3 regions of the Paenibacillus sp. GbtcB18 genome follow, and region 1 is predicted to be linked to each of the others. Evidence: riboswitches for the same ligand, from Rfam matches in the RefSeq annotation. Region 1 holds a riboswitch; each other region holds the start of a gene.

Region 1 (5,227 bases):
AACGGCCGCGGCCGCGAGGCCGGCGACAAGCGTGATCCGGACGATGATGCCGAGCAGCTCGGAACGGACAAACGTCTTCGTGAAGAGATACAGGTACAGCGAGGAGGAGCGGAATGAGTACCGGTCCGTAATGCCCGCCAGCCATCGTCTCTGCTTCACCCGTACCGGGAGCTGCGGCACGTCGGCAAAGCCGCTGAAAAACAAGTACAGCCGGTACTGCTGTTTACGGTCGTTGTCGATGAGGTAATCCCAAGCGACGCCCATTGCCTGCCGGCCGGGCCCCAGCTTGCACACGACCGCCCAGACGACAAGTCCCGCCAATAGAACGATCCCGCCCGGAAGCGGCCCCGTACCGAACAAGGCGAATACGACGGCTGCGCTTAAGACCCAGCGGTAACCCACTGAGATCAGACGCCATCCGGGGGATGAAAAACGGCCTTCCTGCCACGAGCCGAGCAGGTTGGCTGTTTTTATTAGAAGAACAAAAATCGCCATCAGCCACAAGGGCTGTCCTTCCGTACCCGTGCAGTGTTTGTACAGAGGCCATGCAATCAGCATCAGAATGATGGATCGTGCGGCTTGGATTCCCAAACTGTAGCGGAAAGCCGACCGGAAGAATACGTTCATAACGGGTTCCAGCGGAAGCAGAAACACCCGGTCCGCATTCTTCAGGAGTGTGCGTACAGAGCCGGCTGCGAGAGCCGGAACGAGGACGAGCAGAACGATCCAGATATAAGGAAAAGATGTCGGAAGCTGCTGAAGGATTTTTGCATAATAATAGGAAGAAACGATAAAAATCAGGAAAAGAAAACCGAAAAACTGGCTTCTTGCGACATAAGCCCAGTAGCGGGACGTTTCCTGCCGGTAATGGTCGAATCTGCGCTTCCACAGCTGACGGACAGCTCCGGCCGTGCCCTCTCTGTGAACGGCTGCTTCTTGGTTCATACCGGATTCCTCCGCACCAGCTCGTAGAACAGCTCGTCCAGCGTCGCATCGGACAGCCCGGTCTGTTGTCTCAACTCCTCCAGCGTGCCTTGAGCAAGAATCCGCCCCTGATGGAGGACGACAAACCGGTCGCAGTATCTTTCAATCGTGGCGAGGATGTGGGAGCAGATCAGGAAGCTGGCGCCCCTGCTCTTGAAATCCGCCATAATGTCGAGAAGAGAACGCATCGCCAGCGGGTCAAGGCCGAGGAACGGCTCGTCAATGACATAAAGCGCGGGCTCGACAAGAAAAGCATTCATGATCATGACTTTCTGCTTCATTCCTTTGGACAGCTGGCCCGGAAAGCTTTTGCGCTTAGGCTCCATCTGGAACTCGCGCATCAGGCGGCCGGCACGTTCCTTGAACGCTTCCTTCGGAATATCGTAAGCCATCGCCGTCAGTTCCAAATGCTCTTCAATCGTCAGATCGTCGTACAATTCGGGAGACTCCGGTACGAAAGAATACGAGGACCGATACCCAAGCGGGTCTTCCTCCAGGGTCCGGCTGCGGATGCGGACGCTGCCTTCCTGGGGCTTCAGGAGTCCGAGGATGTGTTTGATGGTCGTGCTTTTTCCCGCTCCGTTGAGTCCGATCAGACCGACCATTTCACCTTGTCCGACTGTAATTTCGAGATCGCGGAGAATCGGTTTTCCGGGCAAATAGCCTCCGCTGAGACGGGAAATGTGAAGAATTGGATCCATGCCTTCACCTGCTTTTCTTCAATCGGTTATTGCGGCTTTCGGCCTTTTCGGGCGGATTGCCGTATCTTTTATTATAGTCAAAAAATGCCTGGAAGCCCAATGCCCAAGCGGAGCAGCGGAAATGGGGAAAACTAGAAGCGAGATAACGGGAGAAAAAAGGAGAACGACTGCAAGATAATTAGATAAATGCCATTGGTTTGGTTAAATTTGCTTATTTTTAGGGAATATGCCCCCTTTACAGGTTGGATATTTGAGCGTAATATACTTTCATGATAACTTAATAAACGCCAAGTTTTAACGCTGAGTTTCCGTAAAAGGAAAACGGGGGAACCGCTGTCAAGGTCGGAACAGGTTTGGGCCGATACAACAGGAAACAATTTGGGGTGAATCTCAATGGCAGGTGCAGGCAGCACCGCCGGCGAGTAGGGCAGCTCTCACGGCCCGAATCCGTCAGCTAACCTCGTAAGCGTACCGGGAGAGATAACAACTGTCGTGTCATTCTGTTTAGTCGCGCTCACACACAGCCACCGGGAAGCTTTCTCTTTCCGATGGCTTTTTTTGTTCCATATCGGACGGGTATCCGACCCGCATACAGGTAAACATCAAACGGAGGTGATGCAGACCCCGTAGAGACTGAGAGCAACCGGTCAGCCGGCGGGAAAGAAGCCAATTGCAAGGGTTCCGTTAGGAACCGCCAAATAAACCTAAGTCGCGTCCAAATCATCATGCGTATCACAGAGGCGAGGCTTTGAAGGAGGACCGAAGAAGTGGGCAATATCTCGCAATCAGAGACCCATGTTAAGCGATCATCCAGCATGTCCTTCGCATTGCGATGGAAGCATGAAAACTTGCGTATGATCATCCTTGCAGCTATCATTTCATTCGCTTTGACTTTCATGTTTTTGGTGTTGTTATACGGTACGGCTGGTAAAAGCGTATCATTGGTGGTAAACGGACGAGAAACCGTTGTGGAAACAAGACAATGGGTCCTGCAACGCCTACTGGATGAACAAGCCATTACAATCGGTGAGCACGATCAGGTATCTATGCCGCTTGACGGCAAGATTCAAGACGGTCAGAAGATTGTCATCGATCATGCATCACCCGTACAGCTAACTGCCGACGGGCAGACACAAACTGTGCATACCACTGCGAAAACGGTAGATCAAGTTCTGCAAGATTCAAATATAACGCTTGGAGAGCACGACAAAGTGACTCCGGCCAAAGACACGGAGCTTTCAGCCAATGCGGCTATCGAAGTTGTCCGGGTGAAGAAAGAAACGGAAGAAATTTCGGAGCCCATCGCATTCAGTGTGGTCAAGAAATCCGATGAGGATCTGCTGAAAGGCAAAGAGCAGGTCGTACAGGAAGGCCAGGAAGGCGTATTGGTTAAAAAGAAAGAGAAGATTTTCGAAAACGGAAAACTCGTATCCGAGCAAGTTATCGATCAAGCAGTCAAAAACGCCAGTGTGGATAAGATTGTGGCTGTAGGCACAAAAAATCCGGTCGTTACGGTGGCAGCCGCTTCCGAACCGGTTAAGCCTAAGCAGGTAACTAAAGCAGGTACCGACATAGACGCGAAGAAAATATTAAAGAACGTTACCTTGACCGCTTACTCTTCTCAGGAGCCGGGCGTAGGCAACCGGACCGCCAGCGGAACGAAGCCTGTTCAAGGCCAGACGATTGCCGTAGATCCATCCGTCGTGCCGTTAGGCTGGTGGGTGTACATTGAAGGTATCGGATACCGCCGTGCGGAGGATACGGGCGGTGCTATTAAAGGCCAGAAAATGGACGTTTATTTCGACAGCATGAGTTATGCCAAGACTTTCGGTGTGAAACGGGGATATACTGTTTACGTCATCGGCCCGAATAAACCGACACAAGATTAGGATAACATGTTACCTGTAACGAAGATTTACAAACCGGTAACAAACCGTATGCGAAAAGAAGAGGGAAACCCTCTTCTTTTTGTGCGCTTAAGAGAGGATAAAGAACATGATCAAAGAAATCATTGTTGTCGAAGGAAAAGACGATACAACCGCCATCAAGCGGGCGGTTGAAGCGGATACGATCGAAACCGGCGGATCGGCAATCAACCGGGCGATTCTGGATCGCATCCGGCTGGCCCAGGAGCGAAGAGGGGTCATTGTCTTCACGGATCCGGATCATGCGGGGGAGCGCATCCGTAAAATCATTTCGGGCAAGGTGCCCGGCTGCAAGCACGCCTTTCTCCCCCAGGAACTTGCGGAGAAGCGAGGCGACATCGGAGTCGAGAACGCGACTCCGGACGCTATACGGTCCGCTCTGGCGAACGTAAAGACCGAATATGAGGGCGCCGTGTCTCTTTTGACATGGGAGGATCTGATCGCCGCCGGCCTCGTTGTTCATCCCGATGCTGCGGCCAGACGGCTGGAAGTAGGAAAAAAGCTCGGAATCGGGTATTGTAATGGTAAGCAGTTTTACAAGCGCTGCGCCGCTTTTCAAATTTCCCGGGAAGAGTTCGAAGCTGCCGTAGAGCAGTTGGACCGTCCGGATCAATAATTTACGCACAGGCAGCTTTCGTTAGGGACGGAAGCTTGGAGGATGACTATGAAATTAAATGAACAAGGCAGCGGCCCGTCCTTTGCATCTGAAGATGTGGCAACGCCAAAACGGACCAAAGACATTCTAAACCGGCACAATCTGGTGCTCAAAAAAAGTCTGGGACAGAACTTTCTCACGGACGGCAACGTTCTGCGCAACATCATCTCCGCGGCGGAGCTTACTCCCGAGAAGGGCGCGCTTGAGATCGGGCCCGGAATCGGCGCCCTGACCCAGCAGCTCGCTAAGGAAGCCGGCCGCGTCGTGGCGGTGGAGATCGACCAGCGCCTGCTCCCCATCCTGCGGGAGACGCTGTCGCCTTATCCGACCGCCGAGGTCGTTCACGGCGACGTATTGAAGCTCGATCTGAGGCAGCTGATCGAGGAGAAATTTTCCGGCTTGTCCGGAATCAGCGTCGTCGCCAACCTTCCGTACTACATCACGACGCCGATCATCATGAAGCTGCTCGAAGAGAAGCTTCCGCTCGAAAACATCGTCGTGATGATCCAGAAGGAAGTGGCGGACCGGATGGCGGCCAAGCCGGGCGGCAAGGAGTACGGCAGCCTCAGCATCGCCGTACAGTTCTATTGCGAGGCGGAACTGGTTACGATCGTTCCGCGCACCGTTTTCGTTCCGCAGCCGAACGTCGACTCGGCTGTGATCCGCCTGCGTCTGCGCAAAGGGCCTCCCGTTGAAGTAGCGGACGAAGACTTCTTCTTCGAGGTGGTACAGGCCAGCTTTGCGCAGCGGCGCAAAACGATCTATAACAACCTCGGAGCCCGGTTCTTCTCCAAAGAGAACAAACGCGATTTGGAGGCTCTTCTGCTGAAGGCGGGCATCGAGCCGAGCCGCCGCGGCGAAACGCTCAGCATGGAGGAGTACGGCCGCGTGGCGGAAGCTCTGCGAAACTGCCCGACCTGCAGCAAATAGAAGCGGGCTAATCACCAATTGCCCACCCCTGC
Region 2 (5,227 bases), on a different contig from region 1:
TCAGGTTAAAACCGATCCGGTCCTGCGTTCCGAAGTAGCCCGGCAGAACCGTCATCAGAAGGACAATGAAGGTTCCGATTTCTACCACGAACATAACGGGATTTTTCATCATCGTAACCGGATTTAATTTAAGAAAGCTTTGCGCAACCGCCTGTTTGACGATATCCCCGCTCAGCATCGATTTACGTTTCGTTTGAGAAGCAGTTGAGCTCATCCGTTTTCACCCCATCGTTATTAACGCAATGTCAAATATTCGGCTACCGGACCGAGCGCGATTACCGGCAGGAAGGTGAGCGCCCCAATGATGACGACCGTACCTACCACGATTCCGGTAAACAAGGCATTGTCCGTGCGGAACGTTCCGATTGTTTCCGGAACCCACTGCTTGCGGCCCAGCGAGCCGGCCACACCCAAAAGGGCGATGATCGACACGTAACGGCCAAGCAGCATTACAATTCCTGTGGAAATGTTCCAGAACGGCGTATTGTCCGCCAGCCCCTCGAAGCCGGAGCCGTTATTGGCCGCCGACGACGTGAACTCGTACAGCACCTGGGAAATTCCGTGGAATCCCGGGTTGGTAACGGCGCCTTTGCCCAGCTCCGTCATGAAGGCGATCGCTGTCGGTGCCAGGATGATAAGCGGATGCGCCAGAATCGCGACGGCGATCAGTTTCATCTCGCGGGACTCGATTTTGCGTCCCAGAAACTCCGGCGTCCGGCCGACCATGAGGCCCGCCAGGAAGACCGCCAGAATCGCGTACATGAGCATATTGACCAGCCCGACTCCGTCGCCGCCGAATACGCAGTTCAGCATCATTTGAGCGAGCGGAACCATTCCGCCCAGCGGGGTGAGCGTGTCGTGCATATTGTTGACGGTTCCCGTCGTCGCCGCCGTCGTTACCGTGGTGAACAGCGCGGACTGGGCAATACCGAACCGCACCTCTTTGCCTTCCATACTGCCGATGGACGAATCCGCGCCAAGGGCGTTCAAGGCAGGGTTACCGGCCTTTTCCGAAAAGAAAGCGACCGATAGAAATACCAGGAACAAGGTCATCATCGCTGTGAAAATGACCCATCCCTGCTTCCGGTTCTTCGCAAACCGCCCGAAGGTATAGGTCAATGAGGCCGGAATGCACCACATCGACAGCATTTCAATCACGTTAGTCAGCGGAGACGGATTTTCAAACGGGTGCGAAGAGTTCACCCCGAAGAAACCGCCGCCGTTCGTGCCCAGATGCTTGATGGACACAAGCGACGCCACCGGACCGATGGCGATTTGCTGCTCCCCGCCTTCAAGCGTCTTCGCGGCCACGGTCGGATCCAGCGTTTGCGGCACCTTCAGGCCGACAAGCACGAGCGTAACCACGATAGCCAGCGGCAGCAGCAGGCGCGTGTGTCCTTTTACGAAATCCGCAAAAAAGTTGCCGATGGTGCTGCCTTTGGACGTCAGTCCGCGGATAAACGCAATCGCGACCACGATTCCCGTTACGGCGGACGTGAACATCATCATCATAATGACCGCCATCTGTGAGAAATAGGACAGGCCCGTTTCCCCGCTGTAGTGCTGCAGGTTGGTGTTCGTCATAAAGCTGATGATCGTATTGAACGACAGCGTCGCTTCCATATTGTCGATCCCGTTCGGGTTCAAAGGAAGAGCACGCTGCAGACGCAGGATCAGATACCCCACCGCCACCAGCACAAGGTTGGTCAGCACAAGGCTGCCCGCATACTTCTTCCACGTCATGCCCTTCTCGCTGCGGATGCCCGCAAGCTTGTAAATGGGTCTTTCCAGCCAGCCGAACCATTTGTCCGTCCGGTTTTTTTCATTCGAAAAAACATGATACATATAAGTTCCAAGCGGTTTCACCAGCAGGCAAAGCACCGCGATTACGATTACGATCTGCACAATCTCCATGGATTCCTATCCTCCTCAAACAACTCCGCGCTAGCAGTCACCGGCTGCCCGAAGGCGCCCTAAAATTTTTCGGGATGTATGAGCGCGTATATCAGATACAGGAAAAGCCCTGCCGTAAAAAGCGCGATAATCATCATATACGGCCGCCTTCCGAGCCTTGCACAACATGGTCGCACCAGGTCAGAAAACCGTAAAAGATGAAATAAATGACTGCCAACAGCAGAACCATATAAAGGTCCGTCATGTGTTTCGGCTCCTTTCTTTCCTATCTATAGGTTCATTTCATAGGTTCATTCATTATCGTTCGGACCGTGAATTAAATCGTTAGCGCAAAACTTCCTCGGGCACTTGGCCCGGTGCTGCTCCAAGCAGGAAAGAGACCTGACGGGTATTCGTATGCACCACATGGTCGGCGCCGAGCGCTTTATAAATCAGCCGCGGCGAGGCATTCGTTTTGACCACGAAAATCGTTCCGGTTGTCCAGCTTCGGACCATCTGAAGATACCGGCAGCAGAGCGGCAGGCTGTCTTCGAAAAGATAGACGTCACCGATGGGAAGTCCCGGGACTTCCCAGGCTTCGTGGTGCACGGTATCCACTTCCACGATGTGCCGGACTCCCAGCTTCTTCATCCGCTGTCCTTCCGCGGGGTTGTTCACAAGCGCCGCGAAGGGCCTGCGGTAAATATTCAGCAGTTTAATAAAGTTCTCGCCGGTGACATTCGGTGCGGAAACCAACGTATAGGTTTGGATCTTTCTCTCGTCCACTTTTTATCCCTCTTTCATGTTTTGGGCAGCAAAAAAAGAAGCCTGCGGAAGAGGAACTCTTCACGCGGCTTCTTGACGGTCACAGCCTAAAAAGACTATAGCCGAAGCGCGATAGCAGTCGCCTCTCTCGGTACGCTTACGAGGTTAGCTGTCGGATTCGGGCGTGAGAGTCGCCCTACCATTACGGCACGGATGCCGCTTCTGGATTCACCCCATGAGGACCGGGCCGTCAGGCCTGCAAGTCCTCGTTTGGTTCCCCCGTTTTCCGCTTGACACGGAAACTCAGCGATAAAAACGCATGTTCATTTGTTTGGCACATTTTTCATTTTCGGATGTTTTTGAACATAACAAAACCACAGCGAAACGAAGTCCCTGTGGTCGATGCCGATCACAAGCTTCTTCAACCCCTCCCGAACTCATGCGCTTACGAGGTTAGCTGTCGGATTCGGACGGTGAGAGTCGCCCTACCTGATTGCCGGGTCCATGGATTCCGGCGCTTCAGGATTCACCCCTGCAGACACGGCCCCGGCTCTCACACCGGATCAATGCTGCGATGGTTCCCCCGCTTCCCCGGTTGGGGAATTCAGCGAAAGCAAGAAACTGTTTTTTTCAATTGATGGAATGAATGTTACACCTCCGCACGTGCTTTGTAAAGATATGGCGAGATTGGTTTTAAACCGATTTAAGCCAAAGAAATCCCCTAATGCGCTTACATTTCTGCTTTTTGTGCGCTAGCTTGTTAATACGTCGAAAATCTCGCGTTTTTGAAAATGGTTTGGACATCCAGCCTCTTCCCACACCGGAAAAACCTGCTATACTACTTGTAAACGCTCCCATATTAACCAGTAAGGAGGCATGTTTATGAAAATCGGATGGAAATCAATCTTGCTCTGGGGGGTGATTTCCATTGTCGGCGCGTTTGCTTTTGGGCTTGTCGCACTTAATCGCGGCGAAACGATCAATGCCGCCTGGCTCGTTATCGCAGCCGTGAGCTGCTATGCGGTCGCCTACCGGTTCTACAGCCGTTTTCTCGCCCGTAAAGTTTTCGTGCTCGACGATAATCGGAAAACACCCGCAGAGCTAAACAACGACGGCAAGGACTATGTGCCGACGAACAAATGGGTGCTGTTCGGGCACCATTTCGCGGCCATTGCCGGCGCGGGCCCTCTCGTAGGCCCCGTACTTGCCGCCCAGATGGGCTATTTGCCCGGAACACTGTGGATTATTCTCGGCGTTATTCTGGGAGGCGCCGTCCAGGATTTCGTCATTCTTTTCGCTTCGACACGCAGAAACGGCAAATCGCTGGGCGATATGATCAAGGACGAGATCGGCAAAGTGACCGGCACGATCGCCATGCTCGGCATTCTGGGCATTATGATCATTCTTCTCGCCGTGCTCGGGCTCGTCGTCGTCAAAGCGCTGATCGGTAGCCCGTGGGGCATGTTCACGATTGCCGCCACCATTCCGATCGCCCTCCTGATGGGCGTGTATATGCGCTACATACGGCCCGGCCGAGTCGGGGAAGCTTCCCTTATCGGCGTCGTTCTGCTGATTCTGTCCCTCATCGGGGGCAAATTCGTCGCCGAGAGCGCCGTTCTGGCCCCGCTTTTCTCCTTCAGCGGGGAAACCATCGCTCTGATGATGATCGCCTACGGCTTTTTCGCTTCGGTCATGCCGGTCTGGCTGCTTCTGGCGCCACGCGACTATCTCAGCACGTTCCTCAAAGTCGGAACGATCATCGGACTCGCGCTCGGCATTATTTTCGTTCTGCCGGATCTGTCCATGCCGGCCACGACCCGGTTCATCGACGGAACCGGTCCCGTCTTCGCCGGGAACTTGTTCCCGTTCCTGTTCATCACCATCGCCTGCGGCTCCGTATCGGGCTTCCATGCGCTGATCTCCTCCGGAACGACGCCCAAAATGCTGGAGCGCGAATCCCACGCGCGTCCGATCGGCTACGGCGCGATGCTGGTCGAATCGTTCGTCGCCATCATGGCGCTGATCGCCGCCTGCATCATCACGCCCGGTACCTACTTCGCGATCAACTCGTCTGCGGCTGCCCTGGGCGGTACCGATGTGGCGACCGCGGCGGCAACCATCACGAACTGGGGCTTCACCATCACGCCCGAGCAGTTGACCACGCTATCCAAGAATATCGGCGAGAGTACCATCCTCTCGCGGACGGGCGGCGCGCCGACCTTCGCCATCGGCATGGCGCAAATCTTGTCCGGCGTGATCGGCGGCAAAACGATGATGGCGTTCTGGTACCACTTCGCCATCCTGTTCGAAGCGTTGTTCATCTTGACGACGATCGACGCAGGTACCCGCGTGGGCCGTTTCCTCATCCAGGATCTGCTGGGTTATGCCAGCAAGTCGCTGGGGGATACCCGGTCCACGGTCGGCAATCTGATCGCCACGGCCCTCTGCGTGGGAGGCTGGGGGTACTTCCTCTACCAAGGTGTTGTGGACCCTCTGGGAGGCATCAACTCCTTGTGGGCGCTCTTCGGCATCGCCAACCAGATGCTGGCCGGCATCGCGCTTGTGCTGG
Region 3 (5,227 bases), on a different contig from region 1:
AGCTGGAGCCGTTCGCTGGCTGCACCAAGCTGACTCTGATCAACGATCAGTGGGTCGAAAATCATCCTTCCTACGAAAAGGCGGACCCCGCCTGGTGGATGCTGCTGAGCGCCATCAAAACGTTCGTGGAAACCGGAAAGAAGCTGGATCTCGGCTGGTAAGGGGTAAAAGGGCGGAGTCCCTACGAAATATGGCTGCGGCGGTAAGCGGAACGTTTCGGTTTCGACACGAAAAAGCCGGACAGTATGAAGCCTGTCCGGTCTTTAATCCGCCGCTGATCCCAGCGGCGGATTATTTTGTAAGCCGACAACAGGGGAGCTCTACGGCTCCTCTGCTGTCGGCATTTTCATTTTCTAATGAAAAGTTTGATTGTTTAGTGATGATGACGTTCCTCGAAAGTTTGACAGCAGGTGTCGGTGATGCCCTCGGCGGAATCCTGATGTCCGGAATCGTAAGGCAGACCGTCCCGCTCCTGCGGTTGCGGCTTGTTCGAATGAGCGTTTACTTCGATCATAATAACTTCCGCGCTGCAGTTGTTGCCCTGCTCCCAGTATTCGCAGTTGGCAATGCTGCATTTCACCATTGGATTTTCCATGTTTATCACCTCGTACTTCTATTTACCCGAAGAACGAAGCTTTAAACAGGGGGAGAGCCGTCCGGGAAAAGTCCGACCGAACCTGCACCGGCGTCAGGTTTAGCCTCCGCCAGCATGTGCTTGTAAATCTCGATCGCTGCGGCGCGTGAGCTTTTCAGATCGACAATCGCGTCAGCCTGCGGTTTATGAATCTCCTTATCGCTCAGATGAGCGAGATGGGGAAGCCACCGCCGGATGTACATACCCGTCGGATCATGCGTCTCCGACTGGGTGACGGGGTTCATGACTCGGAAGTACGGGGACGCGTCGAAGCCGAGCGAAGCGCTCCACAGCCAGCCGCCCCGGTTGAGCACGTTGTCGTAATCGGCGAGCTTGCGCCGGAAATACCGTTCGCCCAGCGTGAAGGGGCACCGCAGGTTCTTGGTCAAGAACATGGCCGTCACCATCCGCAGCCGGTTCGGCATGTGCCCCGTGGCGTTCAGCTCCGCCATGGCCGCATCCACGACCGGAATGCCGGTCTGCCCCCGGCACCACCGCTCGAAGAGCGTGTCCTCCAGGCCGGAGAAATCGAATTTCTTCTCGTAGACGAAGAAGTCCGGGTTATAGACGGCCTGGTACAGGTAGAAGTCGCGCCACGCCAGCTGGCGCGTCCAGGCTTCGTGCCGCTCGCTGCCGAGAGCGGCTTCATACGCCCGGCGCACGGAGAGCGCGCCGGTGTTCAGATGGCGGCTGATCCCGCTGGTCGTCTCGAAGGCGTACCGGTCTCTTTGCGCTTCATAAGCGCGGAGACCTCCTTCGAGAAAATCGCTCAGAGTCTGAGCGGGATCAGGCGCCGTACCTGCCGCTTCCGGGTCCAACGGAAGCGGGAACCGGGCGGACCAGGCTTCGCGGTCCGGTAGCGGCCGTGTCTGCAAATCGCGCACGGTGACGGCCGACGACGGCCGGAAAAAAAGGTGCATGTAAGCGTTCCATTTTTTATAAAAAGGGGTAAATACCTGGTAAGGGGTACGGCGCTCCGCGAAATGCTGGAAATCCCCGAAATCGGCGAGAGTGTGGTCGATCAGCGTAGTAACCGGGACGCCGCGCGCGGAAGCTGAAACCTTCAGTTTGCGGTCGCGTACTAATGCATAGGGCGTAATGTCGCCATGCACCACGATTTCTTCGATGGGAAGCTCCGCGAGTAGCCCGTCGACCACGACATGAGGCTCGCCGGCAAGCACTTCCAGATGAGCGCCCGCTTTCCGGTATTCGCGAATGAGCCTGGAAACGTGACGGAGGAAGTTGATTCCGCTGTGTTCCCTGTCCCGGCCTTCGCGCAGCAGGAAAGGGTCCAGAATCAGGACATGCAGGCTTGGACGCCCCAAGCTGTGAATGTAATCAAACGCAATCAGGTCGTCAATCCGCAGATCTTTGCGATGGATAAAAAGGATCATAATGAAGGGACGCTCCTTGCCTTTTCGTCTAACTTCAATAATAACAGGAAATCCGGCGCAAATGAAAAGAAGCCCGGCAAGCCAGGCGGCAACCTGGATTACGGGGCTCCCTTTCGGGTATATGCTGCGTTCCATTACGAGTGCGTCTTACTAGTCTGCAGTGATCTTGTTAAAAAGGTCATCGCCGATAACGCGGCGTGCAGAAACGTATCGTTTCGCATAGTAAGATTCGCTCAAGTCACTCTTTGTAACACCTTTGTTCGTGGCGGAGTGGGCGAACTTGTTGTTCCCGATGTAAATACCTACATGGGAGATGCCTTTTCCGTCGGTGTTAAAAAATACAAGGTCACCCGGTCTCAGATCGCTTTTCGCAACCGAGGATCCTTGGCCGTTCTGTGCTTTTGAAGTGCGTGCCAGATCAATGCCGAACCGGTCGAATACGTAGGACGTGAAGCCCGAGCAATCAAAACCGCTGGTCGATGTGCCCGAATACTTGTAAGGCGTCCCTACCAATCCGTCAATCGTGGAGCTGAGCGTCGACTTCGCGGAAGCGCTGCCGATTTCCACACTCAAAAACAGGGTCAAGCTCAAAACAAACAACAAGACTTTCTTCAACTGTGTTGCTCCTTCCTGTGCCTACGAGGTTAGCTGGAGGGTTCGGTAGAAGGTCCCCTATGATCCCTGTGTTGCAAGATCAATTCACCCAGAGTGGATCCCCCGTTCTCTTCCTTTTGTCTAAGAAGAAATTCGGCAATCTTTTTCTGTTCCGACACTAAGTATTCGCCATAGGTCCAGAAATTCCTTCCAAAAAACTAAAAATAGTTACAAAAAAGTTTCAAAAGCAGTTATTTAGTCGGATTTCAGGGGAAAAAGTAGATCAAAAAACCCGCCTTCTTGTATAAAAAGGGCGGGTTTTCCATGTCTTTCAGCTTAGAGCCGATCTAAGTCTTCGGCTGGTCCGGAAACTTCACGCGCAGCCCGGGCTTCGTTTCGGCGAGCAATTTTTCCTGCAGGGCGTTGAGATCTTCCTGCGTTTTCAGTTCGCCTTTTTTGACGAGGTATTCGATCGTCTTTTGCTGGAGGAGATATTTGGCGTACTGGTTGACGGTTTTGGGATCGGTCCAGTAGGTTGCCTCGGTCAAGCCGGCGCTTTTGTAAAGCATCTCCTTCAACTGAGCCGCTTCGGGACCGGCCGCTTCCAGCGCTTTGCGCTGCTGGTCGATAGCCTGCTTCACTTCGGCTTCCTTGACTTTGACTCCGCGCTTCTGGCCGTAACGGACGAAGAGCTCGTCCTTAAGCATCAGATCGAGAAGCTGATCGTTGGTCAAATTGTTTTGAGCGCCCTGCATCTGAAAGGCCAAATCGACTTCGGCTTTCATTTTGTCGAATGCTTGGTTGGAGATGCGGACGTCGTGACCGATCGCCACAACCTCTTTGGCTTTAACGTCGGACTGTCCGTAAAAGAACGACCCGGCGGCGACGCAAAGGCCAATTACTGCCGCCACGACGGTGCTTGTCCGTGGGGATATCATCGGTAATGCCTCCTTTTATCTTCTATCTTTCCATGATAGCTGAAAAAAACGCAAATGGAAACTAAAAACCCCCTGGCCGTTGAACGGCAGGGGGAGACGGATATCGCGCCGGAACAATCCGGGAAGAGGACGGTTAAGAAGGGAGACGATGGATGGGACCCGTCTGTCTTTCCACCCGGCTTACGGGCAGAGAAAGAGGCCTTTCTAGATGCGATAGCTTTCCCAGATTTCACGCTGGGCGGCGATGGACCACATTTTGACAAAGGTGCGGACCAAAGGGTAGATCTGGTGGATGATGAGCGCCGTCAGGCCTGCCCATATATAGGAGGCATAAGTCGCCGCGACGGCAAGAAGGAAGCCGAGCAGGACGAGCAGGAGGGCATTGCCCGTGATCCGCAAGCCTTGGCGGAACACGACCGGAAGCACCGCGAGAAATCCCCGCCGATCCTCGGAGGCCCGGCCGAACTGCAGGAACAGGAAGAGGAGCTGAATAAGCAGGGCGTACACGGAATAGAGTGCCGCCCAGGGAAGCACGGACAGAAGAAGCGGCTCGAATCCGTAGGCTTTGTTGAACAAAGCAAGCGCTTTGGGGGCCAGCCAGTAGAGCGGCGCAAGCATCAGGACCGTTTGCAGGAGATAATAGAGGAAGAAGGGCAGCAGCAGCTCGCGGATTCCTTTCATAAACCGGTAGCCCGCATTCATCTGCCGGTGTTCCAGCGAGTACAGCACGCCGGCGTTCAGCATGGGACTGATCAGCATCCGGACGGCCAGCAGGATGAGAAGCCATTCGAGATACGGCTGGATGAGATCCGTTTTTACAAGCCGGAACTGGCTTTCCGCCAAGAACAAATGAACGGCGCTCTGGGGTTGATCGCTGCCGGGATAACGGTGGAGCAGAGGGACGATAATGGATTGGACCCATTTATAAAGCAGAATCCCCCAGGCAAACTGATACACATACAGCACGCAAACGGCGAACGGCTGCTTGAGGGCGGCCGTCAAGCCTTGTCGTAGATAGCGGAGCATCTCATCACCTCACCAGGCTACAGTATCGAACAGCGTTTCCAGCAGTTTGACGACGCCGAGGGTCCAGCGGATTCTCCACGTGGTGTCGACTTCGGTTTTCATATAGTTGTTGATATGCCGGTTTTCGAGCTTCATGGTGTAGTTGGGATCCAGGGAAACCCAATCCACCGGCGATTTATGGGTCAGCTTGTACTCGATCTGCTCGCCCTGTCCGTCCCAGACCTTCTCGGTCGTCGAACCGTCGGCAAAATGGAACCGGAGCGGGACGGCAGGTACAGTGCCGCCGAACTTGCGGACCAGCACGCTGCTTTCGTACAACGTCTGTCCCGACTCGTTCGTCTGGCGGATACGGATGTTATCGACCGCATAGTCGGTCATCATGCTGCCGTATATATATTGGTCGAAAAACTCCGTCCATTTCGTTTTGGTGATTTCCTCCACGACCGCTTGGAAATCGCGGGTTCCCGGGTGCTTGAATTTCCATCGCTGGAAGTATGTTTTCATAATGCGGTCCATCGTGTTCAGCCCGACCCGGTGCTCGATTTCCTTGAGAACCAGCTTGGCGCGGGTATACACGTTGTCGGCGTACTCGCCGTGGCTGCGGTAACTCCACGCATTTTTCTGCAGTGCGGCCGGTGAGG

The links. Region 1 has a riboswitch for cyclic di-AMP ahead of KVT34_RS27290 (resuscitation-promoting factor). Riboswitches for the same ligand answer to the same signal wherever they lie in the genome.
Region 2: another riboswitch for cyclic di-AMP. It lies ahead of KVT34_RS19195 (hypothetical protein); the one in region 1 lies ahead of KVT34_RS27290 (resuscitation-promoting factor).
Region 3: another riboswitch for cyclic di-AMP. It lies ahead of KVT34_RS26910 (C40 family peptidase); the one in region 1 lies ahead of KVT34_RS27290 (resuscitation-promoting factor).

What each region holds. Positions count from the first base shown of each region.
Region 1 is NZ_JAGXJX010000014.1:46,132-51,358, reverse strand. Features, by position in the region: gene KVT34_RS27300 (ABC transporter permease) at 1-945, opposite strand, end outside; gene KVT34_RS27295 (ABC transporter ATP-binding protein) at 942-1,685, opposite strand; cyclic di-AMP (ydaO/yuaA leader) riboswitch at 1,974-2,168, shown strand; gene KVT34_RS27290 (resuscitation-promoting factor) at 2,453-3,574, shown strand; gene rnmV (ribonuclease M5) at 3,681-4,226, shown strand; gene rsmA (16S rRNA (adenine(1518)-N(6)/adenine(1519)-N(6))-dimethyltransferase RsmA) at 4,275-5,195, shown strand.
Region 2 is NZ_JAGXJX010000006.1:306,933-312,159, reverse strand. Features, by position in the region: gene kdpB (potassium-transporting ATPase subunit KdpB) at 1-214, opposite strand, end outside; gene kdpA (potassium-transporting ATPase subunit KdpA) at 235-1,914, opposite strand; gene kdpF (K(+)-transporting ATPase subunit F) at 1,974-2,048, opposite strand; gene KVT34_RS19195 (hypothetical protein) at 2,239-2,679, opposite strand; cyclic di-AMP (ydaO/yuaA leader) riboswitch at 2,797-2,977, opposite strand; cyclic di-AMP (ydaO/yuaA leader) riboswitch at 3,086-3,278, opposite strand; gene KVT34_RS19190 (carbon starvation CstA family protein) at 3,541-5,227, shown strand, end outside.
Region 3 is NZ_JAGXJX010000013.1:80,360-85,586, forward strand. Features, by position in the region: gene KVT34_RS26895 (SRPBCC domain-containing protein) at 1-161, shown strand, start outside; gene KVT34_RS26900 (DUF1540 domain-containing protein) at 374-595, opposite strand; gene KVT34_RS26905 (cryptochrome/photolyase family protein) at 637-2,028, opposite strand; gene KVT34_RS26910 (C40 family peptidase) at 2,179-2,643, opposite strand; cyclic di-AMP (ydaO/yuaA leader) riboswitch at 2,647-2,791, opposite strand; gene KVT34_RS26915 (SurA N-terminal domain-containing protein) at 2,970-3,560, opposite strand; gene KVT34_RS26920 (hypothetical protein) at 3,765-4,586, opposite strand; gene KVT34_RS26925 (M1 family metallopeptidase) at 4,596-5,227, opposite strand, start outside.